4 regions of the Pseudarthrobacter sp. NPDC058329 genome follow, and region 1 is predicted to be linked to each of the others. Evidence: predicted binding sites of a transcription regulator. Region 1 holds the regulator's gene; each other region holds the start of a gene.
The links. Region 1 encodes HrcA, which represses chaperone genes, less so after heat shock. Its sites were predicted from a motif close to TTNGCACTCGNNNNNNNCGAGTGCNAA; they were not measured.
Positions count from the first base shown of each region.

Region 2: the regulator HrcA is predicted to act here: its motif matches at 2,056-2,082, upstream of groES (co-chaperone GroES).
Region 3: the regulator HrcA is predicted to act here: its motif matches at 1,828-1,854, upstream of ACFVYC_RS10505 (Hsp20/alpha crystallin family protein).
Region 4: the regulator HrcA is predicted to act here: its motif matches at 1,311-1,337, upstream of ACFVYC_RS01125 (FmdB family zinc ribbon protein).

Region 1 is NZ_JBHVZR010000001.1:886,641-890,323, reverse strand. Features, by position in the region: gene ACFVYC_RS04230 (16S rRNA (uracil(1498)-N(3))-methyltransferase) at 1-486, opposite strand, end outside; gene dnaJ (molecular chaperone DnaJ) at 489-1,616, opposite strand; gene hrcA (heat-inducible transcriptional repressor HrcA) at 1,696-2,709, opposite strand; gene ACFVYC_RS04215 (DUF3097 domain-containing protein) at 2,885-3,683, shown strand, end outside.
Region 2 is NZ_JBHVZR010000001.1:197,245-200,927, reverse strand. Features, by position in the region: gene groL (chaperonin GroEL) at 1-1,528, opposite strand, end outside; gene groES (co-chaperone GroES) at 1,606-1,899, opposite strand; gene ACFVYC_RS01015 (DMT family transporter) at 2,125-3,060, shown strand; gene ACFVYC_RS01010 (hypothetical protein) at 2,985-3,362, opposite strand; gene ACFVYC_RS01005 (class I SAM-dependent methyltransferase) at 3,416-3,683, shown strand, end outside.
Region 3 is NZ_JBHVZR010000006.1:93,279-96,961, reverse strand. Features, by position in the region: gene ACFVYC_RS10515 (histidine phosphatase family protein) at 1-59, shown strand, start outside; gene ACFVYC_RS10510 (NAD(P)H-hydrate dehydratase) at 43-1,038, shown strand; gene ACFVYC_RS10505 (Hsp20/alpha crystallin family protein) at 1,284-1,706, opposite strand; gene ACFVYC_RS10500 (hypothetical protein) at 1,902-2,099, opposite strand; gene ACFVYC_RS10495 (S9 family peptidase) at 2,502-3,683, shown strand, end outside.
Region 4 is NZ_JBHVZR010000001.1:225,891-229,573, forward strand. Features, by position in the region: gene ACFVYC_RS01115 (AAA family ATPase) at 1-108, shown strand, start outside; gene ACFVYC_RS01120 (RcpC/CpaB family pilus assembly protein) at 163-888, opposite strand; gene ACFVYC_RS01125 (FmdB family zinc ribbon protein) at 980-1,252, opposite strand; gene ACFVYC_RS01130 (5-formyltetrahydrofolate cyclo-ligase) at 1,372-2,007, opposite strand; gene galU (UTP--glucose-1-phosphate uridylyltransferase GalU) at 2,102-3,007, shown strand; gene ACFVYC_RS01140 (GNAT family N-acetyltransferase) at 3,012-3,632, shown strand.

The sequences.
Region 1 (3,683 bases):
GAGGCCGGCAGTGTCGACGGCGGCCCGCACCTCGGGGATCCAGGCACGGCGTGCCTGCTTGGCGGCAGCGCTGACGACGGACTGCCACTTGGCGTGCGCCTTGGCTGCCCGCTCACCCTTCCAGCGCACGATGGAACGTTCGGACTGCCAGGGAACGACGGCGTCGATCCCCAGTTCAGTGGCTGTCTCGATGGCAAGCTCATCCCGGTCGCCCTTGGCCAGGGCCTGGACCAGCACCAGCCTGGTGCGTGGCCGGTCCTCAACAACCAAGGACCCGCATTCCACTTCGAGTCCGGAGGGGGAAGCGGCGGCAACCTTGCCGCTCATCCGGGTGCCGGCGCCGTCCACAATGTCCACGGCCTCGCCCGGAGCGAGCCGCTTGACCGTGACCGCATGCCGCGCCTCGGGTCCCTCCAGGACAAAGATCCCTTCCGGCACCATCCGGTCAAGGGACCCGGGCGCGGTGAAGAAAACGGGGTTGCTCACCGCTAGAGGTTACCGAGCCGGTCCCGGAGTTTGGCGAACATGCCGCCGCTGGCAGCAAGCTTGCCCTCCGTGATCTGCTCGCCGCGGAGTCTGGCGAGCTGGCGCAGCAGGTCTTCCTGCGCCGCGTCGAGTCTCGCGGGCGTCTCGACCTGGAGATGGACCTTCAGGTCGCCGCGGCCGTAGCCGCGCAGGTGGGTGACGCCCAGGCCCCGCAGGGTGATGATCTCCCCGGATTGGGTGCCGGCCTTTACGTCGATGTCCTGGGCTCCGTCGAAGGTTTCGAGGGTGACGTCGGTTCCCAGGGCAGCCGCCGTCATGGGGATGTTCAGGGTGGCGTGGAGGTCGTCGCCTTCCCGGACGTAGGTGGCGTCATTGTTGACGCGGATTTCCACGTAGAGGTCGCCGGCGGGCCCGCCGGCGGGACCGGCTTCGCCCTGGCCGGACAGCTGGATGCGTGTCCCGGTGGCGACGCCGGCAGGAACCTTGATGGTGAGGGAACGGCGGCTGCGGATCCGGCCCTGCCCGCTGCACTCGTTGCAGGGGTCCTTGATAACGGTTCCGAAACCTTCGCAGCTGCCGCACGGCGCGGCGGTCATGACCTGGCCGAGGATGGAACGGACTGCCCTCTGGACCTGGCCGCTGCCGCCGCAGATATCGCAGCGTTCAGGGTGCGTTCCGGGCTGGCAGCACGAGCCGTCACAGGTGGGACAGACCACTGCCGTGTCCACCTCGAGCTTCTTGTTGACCCCGAACACGGCGTCGCGGAGCTCGATCCGGACGCTGATAAGCGCATCCTGCCCGCGCCGAACCCTCGAGGCGGGGCCGGCGGTGCCACCGGCGCCGAAGAAGGTGTCGAAAATGTCCTGGAAAGCGAAGCCCTGCCCGGCGTAGGCTCCCCCGCCGAACCCGTTGTCCGTGCCGTTCTCGTTGCCGGTGGTGTCATAGACCCGCCGCTTCTGGGGATCCGAGAGAACTTCGTAGGCGTGGGTCACTGCCTTGAAGCGGTCCGCAACGTCCTCACCGGGGTTGACGTCCGGGTGAAGGGTCCGGGCCAGTTTGCGGTAGGCCTTCTTGATCTCTTCCCCGGTGGCATCCGGTGCGACTCCAAGGACTTCGTAGTGGCTGCTCAAAGTTCGTATCTCTTCCTTGTTGTTCTGCCTGCAGTCGTGCTGCATACACTGCTGTGCGCCTTTCGGCGCTGTACTGCGGTCAGGGTCCCAGAATCCGTGACAGGTAACGGGCCACAGCCCTGACTGCCGCCATGGTAGTGGGGTAGTCCATCCTGGTGGGACCCAGCACGCCAATCTTGGCGACACTGTCCGGGCCGTAGCCCGTGGCCACGACGGATGCCTCCGCAAGGCCGTCGTAGGGGTTTTCCCGGCCGATGCTGACGGTCACTCCGCGGGGGTCCTGTGCCATCTCGCTGAGCAGGCGAAGCATCACCACCTGCTCCTCGAGCGCCTCCAGCACTGGCCCGATGCTGAGCGGAAAATCGACATTGGAACGGGCGAGGTTGGCAGTGCCGGCCATCACCATGCGGTCTTCCCGGCTGCTGTGGGCAAGGCCTTCCAGCCCGTGCGCCAGCGCGTGGGCTGCCTGACGCTGTCCGGGGACGACGCCGGACACCACCGCGGGCAGGGACTGGCCGAGTTGGGCCAGCGGTGTCCCCGCGAGGGATCCAAGGAACTGGGTTCTCAGCGCAGCGATGGCGTCATCCGCGAGGTCCTGGCCGACGTCGATGACCCGTTGTTCGACCTTGCCGCTGTTGGCAATCAGCACCACCAGCACCTTCCGCGGGGCGAGAAGGACGAACTCGATGTGCCGGACCAGTGCTCGGTTGAGGTGCGGGTACTGGACCACCGCAACCTGGTTCGTCAGCTGGGACAACAGCCGGACGGTGCGTTCCAGGACGTCGTCGAGGTCATCCGCGCCTTCCAGCAGGGACTGGATGGCACGCCGCTCCGACTGGGACAACGGCTTCACAGCGGAAATCTGGTCGACGAACAGCCGGTAGCCCTTGTCCGTGGGAATACGGCCTGCGCTGGTGTGCGGGGCCGTAATCAGTCCCTCGTCTTCCAGGGCGGCCATGTCATTGCGGATGGTAGCGCTGGAAACGCCGAGATGGTGCCGTTCCACCAGGGCCTTGGACCCGACGGGCTCGCGGGAGTGGACGTAGTCCTCCACGATGGCCCGCAGTACTTCCAGTTTGCGTGGCTCGCTCACACTCCACCTCCATCCAGGGTTCAGGGCAGCCGTTCCGCCCGCGCCGTGCTCTACAGGGGTTAGCACTCGACGTGCCTCAGTGCTAACAGTCTATTATGACTCGCCCCGTTGTTAGCATTGGTACCGCTCCGGGCGAAATTCCGGGCCAGCATCCAGCACGAGGCGGAGTGATTCCATGCATTACCAGAACTGGGGAGCCCAGGACCTGACCGCACCGGCCCGGGCGCAACTGCCCGAGGTGCCCGTGGAGCGCGGCATGGTGCTGGAGGACGTCCAGTCCGGCTGGGTTGGGGCCGTGACCCGCGTGGAGAAATCGGGCGGGATGCATGTGGTGGCCCTGGAGGACCGCCGCGGCAAGTCCCGGTCCTTTCGGCTGGGCTTCGGCTTCCTCCTTGAAGGCCAGGCAATCCGGCTGATGCCCCCTGCCCCGCGGCCGGCGGCAGGCACGGGCACCGCCGCCGGCCGGACGGCGTCGGGTTCTGTGCGCGTCGCCGGGCAGAGGGCCCAGGTTGCCAAGGCCAGCCGCATCTGGGTGGAGGGAAAGCACGACGCCGAACTCGTCGAGAAGGTCTGGGGAGATGACCTCCGGGTGGAGGGCATCGTCGTCGAACCCCTCCACGGCATCGATGACTTGTCCGCGGCCGTGGCCGATTTCAGGCCGGGACCGGGCAGGCGCCTGGGGGTGCTTGTGGACCACCTGGTGCCCGATTCGAAGGAATCCCGCATTGCCGAGTCCGTGATGGCCTCTCCCGGGGCCGCGGGGAATGTGCTGATTGTTGGACACCCGTACGTTGACGTGTGGCAGGCCATCCGCCCAGCTGTCCTGGGCATCGAGAGATGGCCGGTAGTGCCGCGCGGCCAGGACTGGAAAACCGGCATCCTGGCTGCCTTCGGCTGGCCGCACGAAACTAAAGAGGACATTGGCCTCGGGTGGCAGAAACTGCTGGGCGCCGTCCGCAGCTACGCGGACCTGG
Region 2 (3,683 bases), 690 kb from region 1:
TGGAGGCTGCGTTGCGGAGGGCTGCGCGGGTGACCTTGACGGGGTCGATGACACCGGCAGCGATCAGGTCTTCGTACTCGCCCGACTTGGCGTTGAAGCCGTTGTTGGTTTCGAGGTCGGCGACCTTGGCGGTGATGACGTAGCCATCGAAGCCGGCGTTCTGGGCGATCCAGCGCAGCGGCTGCACCAGTGCGCGGCGGACAATGCCCACAGCAGCGGCGGCGTCGCCTTCGAGTGCCTTGACGGCGGGATCCTCGTCGAGGGCCTTCAGTGCGTGGATCAGCGCGGAACCGCCACCGGCCACGATGCCTTCTTCGAGGGCAGCGCGGGTGGAGGACACTGCATCTTCGATGCGGTGCTTCTTTTCCTTCAGCTCAACCTCGGTGGCTGCGCCGACCTTGATCACGCCGATGCCGCCGGCCAGCTTGGCCAGGCGTTCCTGCAGCTTTTCCTTGTCCCAGTCGGAGTCGGTGCGGGTCAGCTCGGCACGGAGCTGGGCAACGCGTGCTGCCACGTCTTCGGCCGAACCTGCGCCGTCAACGATGGTGGTGTTGTCCTTGGTGACCGTGATGCGGCGGGCGGTACCCAGCACCTCAAGGCCAACGGTGTCCAGGCTCAGGCCCAGTTCCGGGGACACAACCTGTGCACCGGTGAGGGTGGCGATGTCCTGCAGCATGGCCTTGCGGCGGTCGCCGAAGCCGGGAGCCTTGACGGCGACAACGTTCAGGGTGCCGCGGATGCGGTTGACGATCAGCGTGGACAGGGCCTCGCCGTCGATGTCTTCGGCGATGATGAACAGCGGCTTGGAGCTCTGCAGCGCCTTTTCCAGCAGCGGCAGGAATTCCTGCACCGCGGAGATCTTGCCCTGGTTGATCAGGATGAGGGCATCCTCGAGGACTGCTTCCTGGCGTTCCGCGTCGGTGACGAAGTACGGGGACAGGTAACCCTTGTCGAACTGCATGCCCTCGGTGAGGACCAGTTCGGTCTGGGTGGTGGAGGACTCCTCGATGGTGATCACACCATCCTTGCCCACCTTGCCGAATGCCTCGGCGAGGAGCTCGCCGATCTCGTCGCTCTGGGCGGAGATTGCTGCCACGTTGGCCACCTGGGTGCCTTCAACGGGGCGGGCGTTCTCCAGCAGGCGGGCAGCAACGGCTTCAACGGAAACCTCGATGCCGCGCTTGATCTGGCCGGGAGCGGCGCCTGCCGCTACGTTGCGCAGGCCTTCCTTGACCAGGGCCTGGGCCAGGACCGTCGCGGTGGTGGTGCCGTCGCCGGCAACGTCGTTGGTCTTGGTGGCAACTTCCTTGGCCAGCTGCGCGCCAAGGTTCTCGTACGGGTCGTCCAGCTCAACTTCGCGGGCGATGGTGACGCCGTCGTTCGTGATGGTGGGCGCGCCCCACTTCTTGTCCAGGACGACGTTGCGGCCGCGCGGGCCGAGCGTCACCTTGACGGTGTTGGCGAGCTTATCGATGCCGGCTTCAAGAGACCGGCGGGCAGCGTCATTAAACGCAAGCTGCTTTGCCATGGTTTTGTCCTTTCAAGACAGAACCCCGCGCAGCTGACCAGCAGAATGCAAGACCAGCGGCACGGGGATCCGGGGAGTTACTTTACGACGATCGCCAGGACGTCGCGGGCGGACAGCACGAGGTACTCGGTGCCGCCGGTCTTGACTTCGGTTCCGCCGTACTTGGAGTAGATAACGACGTCGCCCACGGCAACGTCGACAGGAACGCGGTTGCCATCTTCGAAGCGGCCGGGGCCTACTGCAACAACTTCGCCCTCCTGGGGCTTCTCCTGCGCGGAGTCCGGGATAACCAGGCCGGAAGCCGTGGTCTGCTCGGCTTCGAGCGGGCGGACAACAATACGATCCTCAAGAGGCTTAATAGAGACCGACACTCGGACCTCTCCTTTTCGTCAGCAAATTCGTGGACTGGAAAGCTTCCCGCCGTGGCTGGCAAACCGTCGTCGCGGTGCCGGCAGCAGCCTGGCTGGCAGCTCTTCATGTGTTAGCACCCTCCTAGGGAGAGTGCTAATGAAGACTCTATGTAAGGGTTAGCACTCGGTCAAGGCGAGTGCCAGCGTTTCGTCATTGGAGTACTCGCTGCCGTGTAGGTTTGATCGGTGCGAGCCGCCGTTTACCTCATCCTTGCCAACCTGTTCTGGGCCGGAAACTTTGTGGTCGGACAGGCCGCCATGAAAACCATGGAGCCGCTCCAGCTGACGTTCTGGCGCTGGGTGATCGCGGCTGGGCCCCTCCTGCTGCTGGCCCACCTCGTGGAAAAGCCGGACTGGCGCGCGGTCCTGCGGCGCTGGCCTATCCTGCTGCTCCTGAGCGCCCTGGGCATGAGCGGCTACACCCTGCTTCTTTACAGCGCCCTGCAGAATACGTCCGCCCTGAACGCTTCCCTGGTGACGGCGGCAAACCCGGCGTTGATTATGGTGCTGGCGGTGGTCCTGCTCCGAGACAGGCCGCGCCCGCTGAGCTGGGTGGGCATTGGCCTGGGTCTCTGTGGCGTCCTGCTGGTGCTCACCGGCGGCGACCTCCAGCGGCTGTTGACCTTTTCGATCAACAAGGGCGAACTGCTGATCCTCGCTGCCATCACCGTCTGGGGCCTCTACACCATCCTCGCCCGCCGGCTGAGCGTCCCCGCAATCACCTCCACGGCCGTCCAGGTGGCGATTGCCGCCGTCGTCCTCAGCCCGCTGGCCCTCATCACGGGCGCCGGCCTGCCGGAAACCCCTGGGGAGGGCTGGTCCCTGGTGTTTATCGCCCTGTTCCCCTCACTGGGTTCGTACCTGCTCTGGAACCTGGCCCTCAAACGCACCACCCCGGCCAACGCCGGCAACTACCTGAACCTCATTGCCGTATTCACCGCCATTATCACGGTCATCCTGGGCCAGCCCATTACTGTTCCGCAGGTCCTCGGCGGCGTCCTGGTTATTTCCGGGGTGCTGCTGACCAGTGCAGGCGGCAGAGCGCCTCAGCGTCCCAGGTCGTCGAAGTCGACGTCATCGCCGGCCTCGCCGTCACCGTCCGCCGGTTTCCGCGCCCGGTAAAGAACCACGCCTGCGGCAGCTGCGGCCAGCAGGGCGAACACCAGGATGGCGATGCTGCCTGCGCGGGCGCCGTCGTACAGCCCGCGGATGTCCCGGGCTTCCTGGGTGTCGTCCGCGATGTCGTTGCCGCCTACTGAGTAGACGGTGGCGTTGAACGTGTCCAGGAAAAAGATCACCACCAGGAGCGCGATGCACACCACGGCCACCAGGGCTCCGGCGATCAGTGCCGGCCGGGCGAATCTGGCGGGGCCCCTGTCCCGGGCTGGTTCTCCGGACGGCTGGGGGCCTGCGCTCTCTTCCATGGTTTCAACACTATCCGCATCCCGCCGGACGCTCCTCCACTAGGCTGGAATGCATGTCTCACGCTCCCCAGGACCACATCGCGCCGTTGCTCACCCCAGAGGGCTGGGAGCTTTTGGCGTCTTTGGGCCCGTACCAGGAGGACAAGTCCTTCGAGCTCAATTCAGCACTGCGGAAGGCCGGCCACTCCCCCGCCCTGGTCTCCGCAGTCCTGACCCAGTCCCGGCTCCGCACGAAAGCCGAGGCGAAGTTCGGTGAGTTCGCCCGCAGCATGCTGTTCACCCAGGCAGGCCTGGAGCAGGCAACAAGGCTCACCGTGGCCG
Region 3 (3,683 bases), on a different contig from region 1:
CCGAGCATGGTGTGACTGTCACCGAACACGCGGGAGACGCCAGTGTCCACCCGAAGTGATTCCGTGGCCACCGCCGGAACGGCCACTGCTTCGCCGACCCTGGTGACGCCGTCGCTGCTCCGCGATTGGCCGCTGCCGGCGCCGGGCGCGGACAAGTACTCCCGCGGCTCGGTACTGGTGATCGGCGGCGCGCGGGCCACACCCGGTGCGGCACTGCTGGCCGGTACCGCCGCGTTGCGGGCCGGCGCAGGAAAGCTCACCCTTGCCGTCGCGGAGTCGGCCGCGCTGCAGCTGGGGGTGGCGCTGCCAGAATGCGGGGCCACGGGGCTGCCGGAAACTGCGAAGGGATCGGTGACCGGTGAGGGCCTGGACAGGATTTCTTCAGACCTCAACAATGCGGACGTGATCCTGGTTGGGCCGGGGCTGGATGATCTGGAGCTCGCGGAGGAACTGCTGCGGGCGCTGCTGGAGCGGGAAGCCGGCACTGGCGGCTCAGGCTCCCGGGGTTCGGGCCCTAGTGATTCGGGTTCTGGTGACGGAACCGCGGACGGTGGTCCCGTCGTCGTACTTGACGCCTATGCCCTGGGGGCCGTGGTGAAGATGGCGGACCGGCTGGAGCCGTGGAAGGGGCGGCTGATCCTGACGCCGAACCCCAAGGAGGCCGCTATCCTGCTGGGCCGCGACGTGGAGGACCTGGCGGCCGATATCGCCGAGATCGCCGACACGTACCAGGCGGTGGTGAGCTGCCAGGGCTTCATCGCGCGGCCTGCCGGCGGGGACGCTCCGGAGGAGTCCGAACTCTGGAAGATGACCACCGGCTATGGCGGACTGGGGACCTCCGGCAGCGGGGACGTCCTGGCCGGGGCGATCGCGGGCCTCCGCGCCCGGGGAACCACCAGCGCGCAGGCCGCATGCTGGGGAACCCATCTCCATGCCGCGGCAGCAGACCGGCTTGCCAGCCGGTTGGGCCCCCTTGGGTTCCTGGCCCGTGAACTGGCTGACGAACTTCCCGCCCTGATGCTGGAGCTCAATACCTAGGGCTTGACGCAACGCGGGGTCACTTCCGGCCCGTTTTATGCGGTTTTGAGGGCCATAAGTGACCCCGCGTTGTCCGGCTTGAGGCCCCGGCGTGGGATGGCCCCCGGCCAAAGCCGGGGGCCACCGTACCGGGAAGTTCAGGCCTACTCTGCCGATGCGCGTTAAGCGCTGTGGCGTGCTCAGAATGGCTATCCGCCCCAAAGGCAGTCAACAATCTTTACCCGACATCCCGATCCTGCTGGGGACTAGGCGGAAATCTCGTGCTTCGCCCCCTTGGTCTCAATCTCAATCTTACGCGGCTTGGCCTTTTCAGCGACAGGAATCCTCAGGGTCAGGACGCCGGCGTCGTACGACGCTTTCACGTTGTCGGTGTCCAGGGTTTCCCCGAGGATGAGCTGGCGGCTGAACACGCCGCGGGGCCGCTCGGAGGCAATCAACTCGGTGTCCTTGCCCGCAGGTTCCGGGCGCTCTGCCCGTACCGTCAGGACATTCCGTTCGACATCCAGGTCCACTGAGTCCGCTGAAACACCGGGCAGATCAAAGGCGACTACAAAGTCCTGGCCTTCACGCCAAGCGTCCATCGGCATCGCTGCCGGGCGCGCTGCCGTGCCGAAGACCTGCTGGGCCAGCCTGTCCAGCTCGCGGAACGGATCGGTTCGCATCAACATGGCTTCCCTCCTCGTGGGGAGACGGTCCAACACTATTTTTATTACCAGCCGATCTGTAGTGGCTGATATAGATTTTGTAGCACCGGGCCGAGAGATCTGCAAGCGGTTTTTTGGCAAGAATTTTCCAGCCGGTTTGGACGCGTGCGGGCACAAAGAAGGGGCCTTCGCATGCGCAAAGGCCCCTTCAGCGCGCGGCTATCCGATCTTGTCCCGGGTGGGATCCGGCCGGAGCGGCGCAGGACCCGGATCTGGCACGGGCAGGGGCCCTGGGGGCTCCGGCACGGGGAACGGGTTGGGCGACGGCGGACCCGGGTGGCCGGGCTGGGCGGGATCAGGGGTTGGGCCTGGCTCCGGCGGGAACGGCTCGGGCTCGTGCACTGGCGGGATGGTCATAAACTTCCCCTCTCACGCTGGGCGGATGTGCCTTAGCGTGAACAGGATACGCCTGCCGCCGGAACCCTACTAGGGCCGCCCCACCTCCCCCGACGCTCTCTCACCTCCTGCACGTTTTGGACCAACCGCCTCTCACCTCGGCAGCCCGTTGCGGCCGCAGTCCCCTTGGGCTCCTTCGTTGCCTGCCTGACGTGGGAGAGCGTTTGCGGAAAAGCGGCACAACGTGAGAGAGCGTTTGCGGAAAAGCGGCACAACGTGAGAGAGCGTTCACGGAAAAGCGGCAGAAAGTGAGAGAGCGTCGGTGGGGAGAGGGTGGGGATGGGGAGCCAGGGGGTGGAGGGGGCTCTCGTCCGGTAGCGAACGGCCGGGTTATTGTCAGGGCGGATGGATATATTTGAACCCATGACCCAGACACCGCTGCAGGACTCCGCCCGCGCTGCCGCCACCACCCCGGTCCCCCCGGTTGCCAAGAAGATTCCGTCCGAGCGCATTCACCACGGGGACACGTTCGTGGACAACTATGAGTGGCTGCGGGACAAGGAATCCGCCGAGGTAGTGGAGCACCTGAAGGCCGAAAACGCCTACCAGGAAGCGGTGACGGCGCACCAGGAACCGCTGCGCGAGGCGATCTTCCAGGAGATCAAGGGCCGCACCCAGGAGACAGACCTGTCTGTCCCCCACCGCAAGGACGGCTGGTGGTACTTCAGCCGCTCGGTGGAAGGCAAGGAGTACGGCATCCAATGCCGCGTCCGCGCGCAGAACACCGGCTCCCCCGTCGCGGACTGGACTCCCCCGGCAGTGGACCCCGGCGTCGAAATCCCGGGCGAGGAGATCCTGCTGGACGGCAATGTCGAAGCCGAAGGGAAGCCGTTCTTCTCCGTTGGCGGCACTGCTGTCACCGTGGACGGCAACCTCTATGCCTACGCCGTGGACAACGCCGGCGATGAACGCTTCACCCTGCGCATCAAGGACCTCCGGACGGGCGAACTGCTGCCGGACGTCATCGAGAACGTGTTCTACGGCGTCTCCTTCTCCCCGGACGGCACCCGCATCTTCTACACAGTGGTGGACGACTCCTGGCGCCCCTACCAGGTGAAGGCCCACACCCTGGGCACGTCCGTCACCGAGGACGTGGTGATCTACCAGGAGGACGACGTCGCCATGTGGCTGGGCTTCGAACTCTCCGCTGACCGGCGCTACCTCGTGCTGGGCATCGGCTGCTCCGAGTACAGCGAAACCCGCCTGCTCCGGTTCGATGACCCTGCCCAGGAGCTCACCACCGTCATTTCCCGGAACGAGCGTGTGCTTTACGAGGCCGAGCCGTTCCTGCTGCCCGGCCCGGACGGACTGAAGACCGAACGCATCCTGCTCACCCACAACCGCGGCGCCATCAACTCGATGGTCTCGCTCACTGACTGGGCAGAGCTTCGCAAGCCGCTCGCCGAGCAGGCGTGGGACACCGTCGTCGAACATTCCGACGACGTCCGCGTCAATGGTGCCGGCGTCACCTCCACGCACCTCGTCGCGTCCATCCGGAAGGACACCATCGAGCGGGTCCAGGTGATCGGGCTGCAGGGCCTGGGC
Region 4 (3,683 bases), 660 kb from region 1:
GGCATTCTGCCCACGAAGGCTTCCGAGGATGACCCCCGGCGCTGGGGCGATGCCGACGATGACCATGACGCCTGGCTGAAGGAACAAAAACCCCCGCACTGGGGCTGACGGACCGGCGCTGACTGGCCGGCCCTGACTGCCGGCGCCGCCCTGGGCGGGCAGCTAGGGGCCAACGAGGACGAAGAACAGTTTGCCCTGGGTGGAAGCACCGGCCAGCCGGGCAGCCTGCTCCCCGCTGGCCGCCACCACCATTAGCCCGTCAGTCTCAGCGGTGCCCAGCCACTGCCCGCTCCCGCCGCCCTTGCCGGAGGTCCACAACACCGGCACACCTGTTGCCAGGACTTCTGACGGCGCCTGCTGGTCGAAGCCGTTGCCCGCCGTCAGCACCACGTTCACGAGCTGCCCCGGCGAGACGAGCTGGATGGACGACGGATCAGCCATGCGAAGCGGCACCGCCGCCGAGCCCGGCGGAGTGCCGGCCAGGAGCCCGGGACCGAGCAGTTGCGCGTCCGTCAGGAGCTGTCCCCTTCGCAGGGGAGCGGCCAGTTGCTTTCCGGCCAACTCGCTCTCCTTGGCCAGGAAACCTGGGGCCATCATGGCCGGCGGCACCTGTACATGGGCCAGGTCTGTCGCCACCACAACCGCACCGGCGGGCAGATCCCTGGCGGCGGCCAGCCCGGTGACGGTGTGGACAGGCGCGGGGGTGAGCTGATGCACGGTGATTGAAGCCGCCGCACACAGCAACAGCGCAACGGCGAGCCGCCGGTTCCGGCCCAGCCACGCACCGAACCGGACCGGTGTGGATCTGCGGCCGGCACTGCCGGAACGCCGTGGGGTCCGCGGGTAGCGGGATGCGGCCCGGCCGGGACGGAGAAGGTTTACAGGCATGCGCCTACGCTATGGCCGCGGGGGATACCCGCAACAGGAGCACGGTGCGCTATGTGGACAAACCGGCCCTGCCGGCGTCGAACAGTCCTGCTTAGCTGGCTGCGGCAGCCGGCGCGGAAGCGGCAGGTGCCGCGGCAGGAGCGGGCGTCGAAGCAGCCGGGGCGGGCGAGACGGCGCTCCCCTTGGAGTCCCTGGAATCGGTGCGGTAAAAACCGGATCCCTTGAAGACGACACCCACGCTGTTGAACTTCTTGCGAAGAGTCCCCTGGCACTCGGGGCACGAGGTCAAAGTGCTGTCCGAAAACGACTGGACGATGTCGAAGGCATGGCTGCAATCCTTGCAGGCGTACGCGTACGTTGGCACTGGTGCTCCTCCTCTGGGGCAAACGAGAGGTCCTGTGCTGCGTGAACGGACTTGCCGTTTAGCAGTCGCAGGGCCTGAGTGCTAATTCTATCATCCCCTCAGAGCCGGGCAACGGGCCCTCAGTGGTGGCTGTTAAGCGGCCGAAGTCCGGAAGGCGCCAGCACGGCAGGGACGGGGCGGTCGAATTCCTCCCCCGGGATTTCGCCGGCGGGGAGCAGCTCTTCGTCGTAGATAACGGCGGCCAGTGGAATATTCTTCCCGGCCGTGGCGAGGTGGCCCAGGAACTTGTCGTAGTACCCGCCGCCCTGCCCAATCCGGTTGCCCGAAAGGTCGACGGCGGTGGCCGGGACGAAGAGGGCTGCGGCGGTTCCTGCCACATCGGGTCCGTTCCGGTCGCCCCGGGGTTCGAGGATCGGGGCGTACTTGCTCTGCTCAAAGCCGGCGTCCGGGTCCCAGAAGACCCACGCCAGTTCCCGCCCTGGCTCACAGACCGGGAGCAGGACCCGGTGGCCGTTGTGGTGGAGTGCGTTGATCAGCGGAAGGGTAGGCGGTTCGACGCCGACCCCGAAGTAGACGCAGAACGTGGCAGGCGAGCCGCCGGCCAGGGACGCCGCCCAGTCCGCGCCGTGGCGTGCGATGCCCGTCCCCGCCGACTCCAGCTGCTGCGGGGTCAGGGCAGCCCGCCGCAGGCGGTGCGCGGTACGTATCCTGGTCTTGGTCGCCTTGGCGTCCTCAAGCACGGTGTACTCCTCCATCGGTTGCCGTTATGGCGGTATGGCTGCGGGCGCAGGGCGGCCGGCAGCCGTTCAATGATTACTGAATGCTTGACGCTGACGCTAGATTAGTCGGGTGACTACCAGTAACCCCAGAGTTCGCAAAGCCGTTATCCCCGCTGCCGGACTCGGCACCAGGTTCCTGCCTGCCACCAAGGCCATGCCCAAGGAAATGCTTCCCGTCGTGGACAAGCCTGCCATCCAGTACGTGGTTGAGGAAGCCGTCAACGTGGGACTCAATGATGTCCTGATGATCACCGGGCGGAACAAGCGGGCCCTGGAAGACCACTTTGACCGGGTACCGGCACTGGAGTCCACCCTGGAGGACAAGGGCGATACGGCGAAGCTCGCGTCCATCCAGGCCGCCAGCAACCTCGGCGACATCCACTACGTCCGCCAGGGCGACCCGAACGGCCTGGGCCACGCTGTGCTTCGCGCCAAGCAGCACGTGGGCAACGAAGCCTTCGCTGTCCTGCTGGGCGATGACCTGATTGACGCGCGCGACGAACTCCTTAGCACCATGATCGATGTGCAGGCGAAAACGGGAGGGTCCGTCGTCGCACTCATCGAGGTGGAGCCTTCGCAGATCAGCGCTTACGGCTGTGCCGACATCGAAGAGATCGACGGCGAGGGGTTCGTGCGCGTCAACCGGCTGGTGGAAAAGCCGGCCGCGGACGAAGCCCCCTCCAACCTGGCTGTCATCGGCCGCTACGTACTGCACCCTGCGGTCTTCGAAGTCCTCGAACACACCGGCCCCGGGCGGGGCGGCGAAATCCAGCTCACCGATGCCCTGCAGGAGCTCGCGTCCGGAGAAGGCGAGGGGCAGGGCGTCTACGGCGTTGTGTTCCGGGGACGCCGCTACGATACGGGCGACAAGTTGAGCTACCTCAAGGCCTGCGTCCAGCTCGCCATTGACAGTGATGATCTGGGTCCCGGCCTTCGGGAGTGGCTGCCGGGCTTTACCGCCGGCCTGTCCAAGTAGCACTGTGCGCGCCGGCCCCATCTGGCCCGTAACCCTGGAGTGCGGAGACCTGGTCCTGAGGCCCATCAGGTACCGGGACAAAAAAGAGTGGACAGAAGTGCGGTCGCGCAACAGCCAATGGCTTTCACCCTGGGAGGCCTCCAACCCGGACCCGGCGGGCAGCCTTCCTGATTACCGGCAGATGGTCCGCTCCCTGAACTGGCAGGCGGCCCAGGCAACGGCGCTTCCGTTTCTGATCACCGAGCGGATCCCCGCCAGCCGGAACCCTGCGATAGTGGGTCAATTGACTGTTTCGTCGATTGTTTGGGGTTCGGCCATGATGGCCACCCTCGGGTACTGGGTGGACCAGTCGCGCGCGGGGCGTGGCATAGCGCCCACCGCCGTGGCTCTCGTGACCGACCACTGCTTCCGGACCCTGGGGCTGCACAGAATGGAAATCAACATCCGGCCCGAGAACGGGCCAAGCCTGCGGGTGGTGGAAAAGCTGGGTTTCCGGGACGAGGGATACCGGCCCCGCTACCTGCACATCGACGGCGAGTGGGCCGATCACCGGTCCTTTGCCTTGACGTCCGAGGAGGTTCCGGAGGGGTTGTTGCACCGCTGGCTTGCCTCCCGGCCGTCATAAATCCATTGATTTGTCAGCCGCGCCACGACACACCGCGCCTAATGCGGCTGC